One region of the Mesorhizobium sp. USDA 4413 genome, then DNA from elsewhere that is predicted to be linked to it. Evidence: riboswitches for the same ligand, from Rfam matches in the RefSeq annotation. Region 1 holds a riboswitch; each other region holds the start of a gene.
The links. A riboswitch is a leader RNA that binds a small molecule or an ion and turns the genes downstream of it on or off. The one in region 1 is predicted to bind thiamine pyrophosphate.
Positions count from the first base shown of each region.

Region 1 (2,194 bases):
ACAGAGGGGGGCGCCGTAGAGCAATCATCTTGGAAGGATAATAACCAAGACCAGCTACTTGCTCATCACCGCCAGCCACTCATCCACCCAGGCCTTGCGGTTGGCCGCGACTTCCTGTGGGCTGAACAACAGGGTCTTGGTCGGCTTCACCAGTTTGTCGAAGGCCGGGTTGAGCGGCTTGTCGGTCTTTCCGGCCGGGAACATCCAGTTGGTCTCCGGAATGACGTCCTGGAACTTCGGCCCGGTCATGAAGGCGATAAACTTCTGTGCCAGCGGGTTCTTCGCGCCGGTCGTCGTGATGCCGGCAACCTCGATCTGCAGGTATTCGCCCTCCTCGAAAGAGGCCGCCTGATAGCGCTCGGTGTTCTCAGCCACCATGTGGTAGGCCGGCGAGGTGGTGTAGGAGAGTACCATCGGCGCCTCGCCCTTGGTGAACAGGCCATAGGCCTCGCTCCAGCCGGGTGTCACCGTCAGGACTTTCGACTTGAGCTTGGCCCAGGCTTCCGGCGCCTTGTCGCCATAGACAGACTTCACCCACAGGAGCAGGCCGAGGCCGGGCGTCGAGGTGCGCGGATCCTGGATGACGATCTTGTCGGTTCCGGCACCCTCGACCAGATCCTTCAGGCTCTTCGGCGGCGTCTTCAGCTTCTGCGTGTCATAGACCACGGCGAAATAGCCATAGTCGAAAGGCACGAAAGTGTCGTCGCTCCAGCCGCCCGGCACATTGATGCCCGAGACTTCGCCATGCGGCGCGAACAGGCCGCTCGCCTTGGCATCGGCGGTGAGATTGGTGTCGAGGCCAAGCACGATATCGGCCTTGGTGCCGGCGCCCTCCAGCTTGACGCGGTTGAGGAGCGCCACTCCGTCGGCCACCGAGACGAATTGGAGATCGCAGCCGCATTCGGCCTCGAATTCCTTCTTCACCGCCGGTCCCGGACCCCAATCGGCGGTGAAGCTCTCATAGGTGTAAACGGTGAGCTTGTCCTTTGCCTGGGCAGGCGCGACGCCGGCCAGGAGCGATAAAAGACCGGTTGCAACAATGAGATTGGACAGCATTGCGCGCATCGGCGCCTCCTTCGTTAGAGTGACAAGGAATTGAGGCGCCGGATGGTCCGAAACGTCTAATCCCTCCGCCGGTACAAACCGGATCAGGTTCAGCGGGTTGGCTCGATTGCCTCTCAGCCGGATCACGTCCGGCACCCCGTTAGAGCGCTTCGAGAGATAAGCGCGGCCGAAGCGCCGCGCAAGCGGAAGTTTGCCGGGCAGCTAATGTTCTGAGGCAGGACGCGGGCCGAAGCGCACTGCATCCGACTTCCGTTTCGCCCGGTGGGCTGGTAAGGGCGACGCCCATGGGCACATTCACCATTCTGCTTGGCGGCGAGCTCATTCGCACGCCCCGGCTCGAACGCCAGATCGAGGATTCGCGCGTCATCGCCGCCGATGCCGGCATCGGCCATGCCCGCATGCTTGGCCTAGTGCCGGAACTCTGGGTCGGCGATTTCGACTCGGTGCCGGCGAACCTGCCCGTAGATCTGGCCGCCGTTCCGCGAAAGATCTTCCCGACCGAAAAGGACATGACCGACGGAGAGCTCGCCATAGCGGAAGCGCTTCAGCGCGGCGCGACCAGCCTCCTGTTGGCCGGAGCCTTCGGCGGCAAGCGCGCCGACCACGCCTTCCTGCATCTGGCGCTCGCCATGCGGCTGGCCGAGGCGGGCACCACCGTGCTGCTGACGAGCGGCGCGCAGGAAGGCGTTCCGGTTTTGCCCGGCAGTGCCGGTTTCGACTATGCTGACGGCACCTTGTTTTCGGTGCTCGGCTTCTCCGAGCTCGCCGGGCTGACGGTCACCGGCGCCAAATGGCCGCTCGACCGCGTCGAGGTGGCGTTCGGCTCCTCGCTCACTATATCAAACGAGGTCAAAGGGCAGCTTGGAATCGCGCTGGAGCGCGGCCGGGCGCTGCTGCTGGCCCGCCCCTATCCTCTTCCAGAAAGCTGATATGGCGCCGCCACTCCTCAATCTCGATGGCATTAAATTGACCTTCGGCGGCACGCCGCTGCTCGACGGCGCGGCGCTCAGCGCATCCGCCGGCGAGAAGATCGCGCTGGTCGGCCGCAACGGCTCGGGCAAGTCGACGCTGCTCAAGATCGCCGCCGGGATGATCGAGCCGCAGGACGGCGAGGTCTTCCGTCAGCCCT
Region 1 covers NZ_JBVPRP010000001.1:296,966-299,159, forward strand. Annotated here, with positions in the region: gene thiB (thiamine ABC transporter substrate binding subunit) at 55-1,056, opposite strand; TPP riboswitch at 1,109-1,214, opposite strand; gene ACVMIM_RS01500 (thiamine diphosphokinase) at 1,350-1,994, shown strand; gene ACVMIM_RS01505 (ABC-F family ATP-binding cassette domain-containing protein) at 1,996-2,194, shown strand, end outside.

Region 2 (2,194 bases), 2.3 Mb from region 1:
ACGGAAACGGCCGTATTCACCGCTATCTAATCCATCACGTCCTTGCCACGCACGGCTTCAATCCGTCGGGAGTGGTGTTTCCCGTCTCGGCCGCGATCCTGGACCAGATAGATGAGTACCGGCGCGTGCTCGAGAGCTATTCCCGGCGCCTTTTGCCATTGGTCCACTGGGAAGCGACGCCGCAATTCAACGTCCGGGTGCTGAATGACACCGGGGATTTCTACCGATTTTTCGACGCAACCCCGCAAGCCGAATTCCTCTATTCCTGCGTTCAAAGGACGATCGAACGGGACCTTCCCGACGAAACCGCTTTTCTGCAGCGCTACGATCATTTCCGGCGACAGATCGGTACCTTTATCGACCTGCCCGACCGGCTAACCGATCTACTCTTCCGTTTCCTCCATCAGAATGGTGGCCACCTGTCGAACCGCGCCCGCCAAAAGGAATTCGCCGAGCTGACCAACGACGAGGCAAGGCGCATCGAAGCGATCTACGCGCAAACCTTTGGTGCCGATTGAAGGCGAGCTCATCGCAAGAATCGAACTTTCAGTCCGGTGATTTGACAATCTTCTTGTCCCTTCCCCGCCCTGTCTCGGGCGCGCGATTTGTCGCCGCCATGTGCGCGAACTGTTTCCCGCAGTTTGATCAGCAGCCGATCAGCGCCGCGGCCTGCCCGCTGCCCGAACGCGCTTGACAAAGCGGCGCCGGCCCGGTCAATTCGCAAGCATTCACCAGGGGAGTCCCGGCAAGGGGCTGAGATACTGCTGGCTTTGCGGCGCAGTGACCCGTTGAACCTGATCCAGTTCATACTGGCGGAGGGACGGTGCAAGCGCTTTGCGGGAGTTCATGCCCGAAGACCTGTCTCGGCAGGTAAACCGAAGCGTCTTTTCATCCTTCCGGCACAGAACTGGGTCTCCAATGCAACGAGCAAAGGAGCCTCAAATGAATGCCCTGACCCCGACCGTATCGACCGGGCCGCTGCCGGCTTCGCGGAAGATCCACAAACCCGGCGTCCTGCATCCGCGAATCAGGGTGCCGATGCGCGAGATCGCGGTGCACCCGACTGCCGGCGAGCCGCCGGTGACGGTCTACGACCCGTCAGGCCCCTACACCGACCCCGCGATCGAAACCGATATCGAGAAGGGCCTTACCCGGTTTCGGCAAGACTGGATTGCCGCGCGCGGCGATGTCGAAGCCTATGATGGTCGCCACCTCAGGCCCGAGGACAACGGATTTGCGACAGGCGAGCGCCTGACGCGGGGATTTCCGATCCGCAACCGTCCGCTGCGGGCCAAGGCCGGCAAGGCCGTGACGCAGCTTGCCTATGCGCGCGCTGGCATCATCACGCCCGAAATGGAATTCGCGGCCATCCGCGAGAATCTCGGTCGCGAGATGCTGCGCGGCAGGCTTGAACAGGACGGCGAGGCATTTGGCGCATCGATCCCGGATTTCGTCACACCGGAATTCGTACGCGACGAGGTGGCGCGGGGCCGCGCGATCATTCCCGCCAACATCAATCACCCCGAGAGCGAGCCGATGATCATCGGCCGCAATTTCCTGGTGAAGATCAACGCCAATATCGGCAATTCCGCCGTCACCTCCTCGATGGCCGAAGAGGTCGAAAAGATGGTCTGGGCGATCCGCTGGGGCGCCGACACTGTCATGGACCTGTCGACCGGCCGCAACATCCACAACATCCGCGAATGGATCGTGCGCAACGCGCCGGTGCCGATCGGCACGGTGCCGCTCTACCAGGCGCTGGAGAAGGTGGGCGGCGTCGCCGAAGATCTGAGCTGGGAGGTCTATCGCGACACGCTGATCGAGCAGGCCGAGCAAGGCGTCGACTATTTCACCATTCATGCAGGCGTGCGGCTGCATTATATCCCGCTGACCGTCGACAGGGTCACGGGCATCGTCTCCCGCGGCGGCTCGATCATGGCGAAATGGTGTCTGCACCATCATCGCGAAAGCTTCCTCTACGAGCATTTCGATGAGATATGCGATATCGCCCGGGCTTATGACGTCTCCTTCTCGCTCGGCGACGGCCTTCGCCCCGGCTCGATCGCCGATGCCAATGATAAAGCGCAGTTCGCCGAGCTGGAGACGCTTGGCGAACTGACTAAGATCGCCTGGGCAAAGGACTGCCAGGTGATGATCGAAGGCCCGGGCCATGTTCCCATGCACAAGATCAAGC
Region 2 covers NZ_JBVPRP010000001.1:2,613,905-2,616,098, reverse strand. Annotated here, with positions in the region: gene ACVMIM_RS12550 (Fic family protein) at 1-518, shown strand, start outside; TPP riboswitch at 724-839, shown strand; gene thiC (phosphomethylpyrimidine synthase ThiC) at 943-2,194, shown strand, end outside.
Region 2: linked by a shared signal. The riboswitch ahead of thiC (phosphomethylpyrimidine synthase ThiC) and the one ahead of thiB (thiamine ABC transporter substrate binding subunit) in region 1 are both predicted to bind thiamine pyrophosphate.

Region 3 (2,194 bases), 4.8 Mb from region 1:
CCGCATCTATTTCCCCAATCTTCTGCCGCCCTTCCTGCTGCTGGCCGCGCCGCTGATGGCGCTGTGGGCAGCGAGCCAGGGCGGGCGCCGCGCGGCGCTGCAGGTCGTTCCTGGAAATAAGTCATGAGCTCGCTTTCGGGCTTCGCGCGCGTTCTCCTGTCGCTCGGCCTTCCGGCCGGCCTGCTCGATCGCGGCCCGGCGCTGCACGGCACGAAATTCCTCGCCAAGGCGTCGCTGAAGGCACGTTTCGGGGGCAATGGCCGGCCGTTCCAGATGGTCAATGTCGGCGCCTGCGACGGCGCGCTGTTCGACGATGTGACACCCTGGCTGCACCGCATTCCGGGGGCGCGCGCCATGCTGGTCGAGCCGATCCCCTACAATCAGAAGCGGCTTCGCGCCAATTACCCGGATGCCGACCGCTTCATCATCGAACCGGTAGCGGTGACCAGAACCAACGGCACGATCACGGTCCACACCTTCGATGCCGCCGCGCTCGAGGCCGGCACGCTGCCGATCGAGTTCATCGGCTGCTCATCGGTCACCGACACCAACCTGATGTCAGGCAAGAACGCCTGGGGCGAGGCCGACGCCAACTTCAACAAGTTTGCGCAGCATCTGAAGGACATCGAAGTGCCGTCGGAGACCTTGCAGACGCTGCTCGACCGCAACGGCATTACCTATATCGACGCTTTCCTGGTCGACTGCGAAGGCGCCGACTGGATGGTGTTCGAGCAGCTCGACCTTAAGCGCTACCGCCCCGGCATGATCAAGATCGAGGTCGGCGCGCTGCCGGCGGCCGAGATCGGCCAGGTCGTCGTCAAGCTGAAGACCGCCGGCTACCAGGTCGGCTTCCAGGCCGAGGACATCTGGGCCTTCGCCTAGAGCGGTTCATTGTTTCGCGGTAAACGGCGAACCGCTCGATCTCCTTGTTTTGATGCAATTCCCGGACGGAAGGCTACGATGAAGTCGCCGAGCCCGACCGTTCACACTTTCCTGGAATTGCTCTCGCTTGCGCCATCGAACCCGATTTGCCGTCCGGGGCCGAACGCGCTTGACAAGATGGCTCCGGCCCGTCCACCCTAGGCCATTCACCAGGGGAGTCCCGGCAAGGGGCTGAGATACTGCTGGCTTCGCGGCGCAGTGACCCGTTGAACCTGATCCAGTTCATACTGGCGTAGGGACGGTGCAAGCGCTTTGCGGGAGTTCATGCCCGAAGACCTGTTCAAGCAGGCAGATCGAAGCGTCTTTTCATCCTTCCGGCACAGAACTGGGTCTCCAATGCAACGAGCAAAGGAGCCTCAAATGAATGCCTTGACCCCGACCGTATCGACCGGGCCATTGCCCGCTTCGCGCAAGATCTACAAATCCGGCATCCTCCATCCGCAAATCAGGGTGCCGATGCGCGAGATCGCGGTGCACCCGACTGCCGGCGAGCCGCCGGTGACGGTCTACGACCCGTCGGGCCCCTACACCGACCCCGCGATCGAAACCGATATCGAGAAGGGCCTTACCCGGTTTCGGCAAGACTGGATCGTCGCGCGCGGCGATGTCGAGCCCTATGACGGCCGCCACGTCAGGCCGGAGGACAACGGATTTGCGACAGGCGAGCGCCTGACGCGGGGATTTCCGATCCGCAACCGTCCGCTGCGGGCGAAAGCCGGCAAGGCGGTGACGCAGCTTGCCTATGCGCGCGCTGGCATCATCACGCCCGAAATGGAATTCGCGGCCATCCGCGAGAATCTCGGTCGCGAGATGCTGCGCGGCAGGCTTGAACAGGACGGCGAGGCATTTGGCGCATCAATCCCGGATTTCGTCACACCGGAATTCGTACGCGACGAGGTGGCGCGAGGCCGTGCGATCATTCCCGCCAACATCAATCATCCCGAGAGCGAGCCGATGATCATCGGCCGCAATTTCCTGGTGAAGATCAACGCCAATATCGGCAATTCCGCCGTCACCTCCTCGATGGCCGAAGAGGTCGAAAAGATGGTCTGGGCGATCCGCTGGGGCGCCGACACTGTCATGGACCTGTCGACCGGCCGCAACATCCACAACATCCGCGAATGGATCGTGCGCAACGCGCCGGTGCCGATCGGCACGGTGCCGCTCTACCAGGCGCTGGAGAAGGTGGGCGGCGTCGCCGAAGATCTGAGCTGGGAGGTCTATCGCGACACGCTGATCGAGCAGGCCGAGC
Region 3 covers NZ_JBVPRP010000001.1:5,115,955-5,118,148, reverse strand. Annotated here, with positions in the region: gene ACVMIM_RS25140 (hypothetical protein) at 1-127, shown strand, start outside; gene ACVMIM_RS25135 (FkbM family methyltransferase) at 124-882, shown strand; TPP riboswitch at 1,084-1,199, shown strand; gene thiC (phosphomethylpyrimidine synthase ThiC) at 1,303-2,194, shown strand, end outside.
Region 3: linked by a shared signal. The riboswitch ahead of thiC (phosphomethylpyrimidine synthase ThiC) and the one ahead of thiB (thiamine ABC transporter substrate binding subunit) in region 1 are both predicted to bind thiamine pyrophosphate.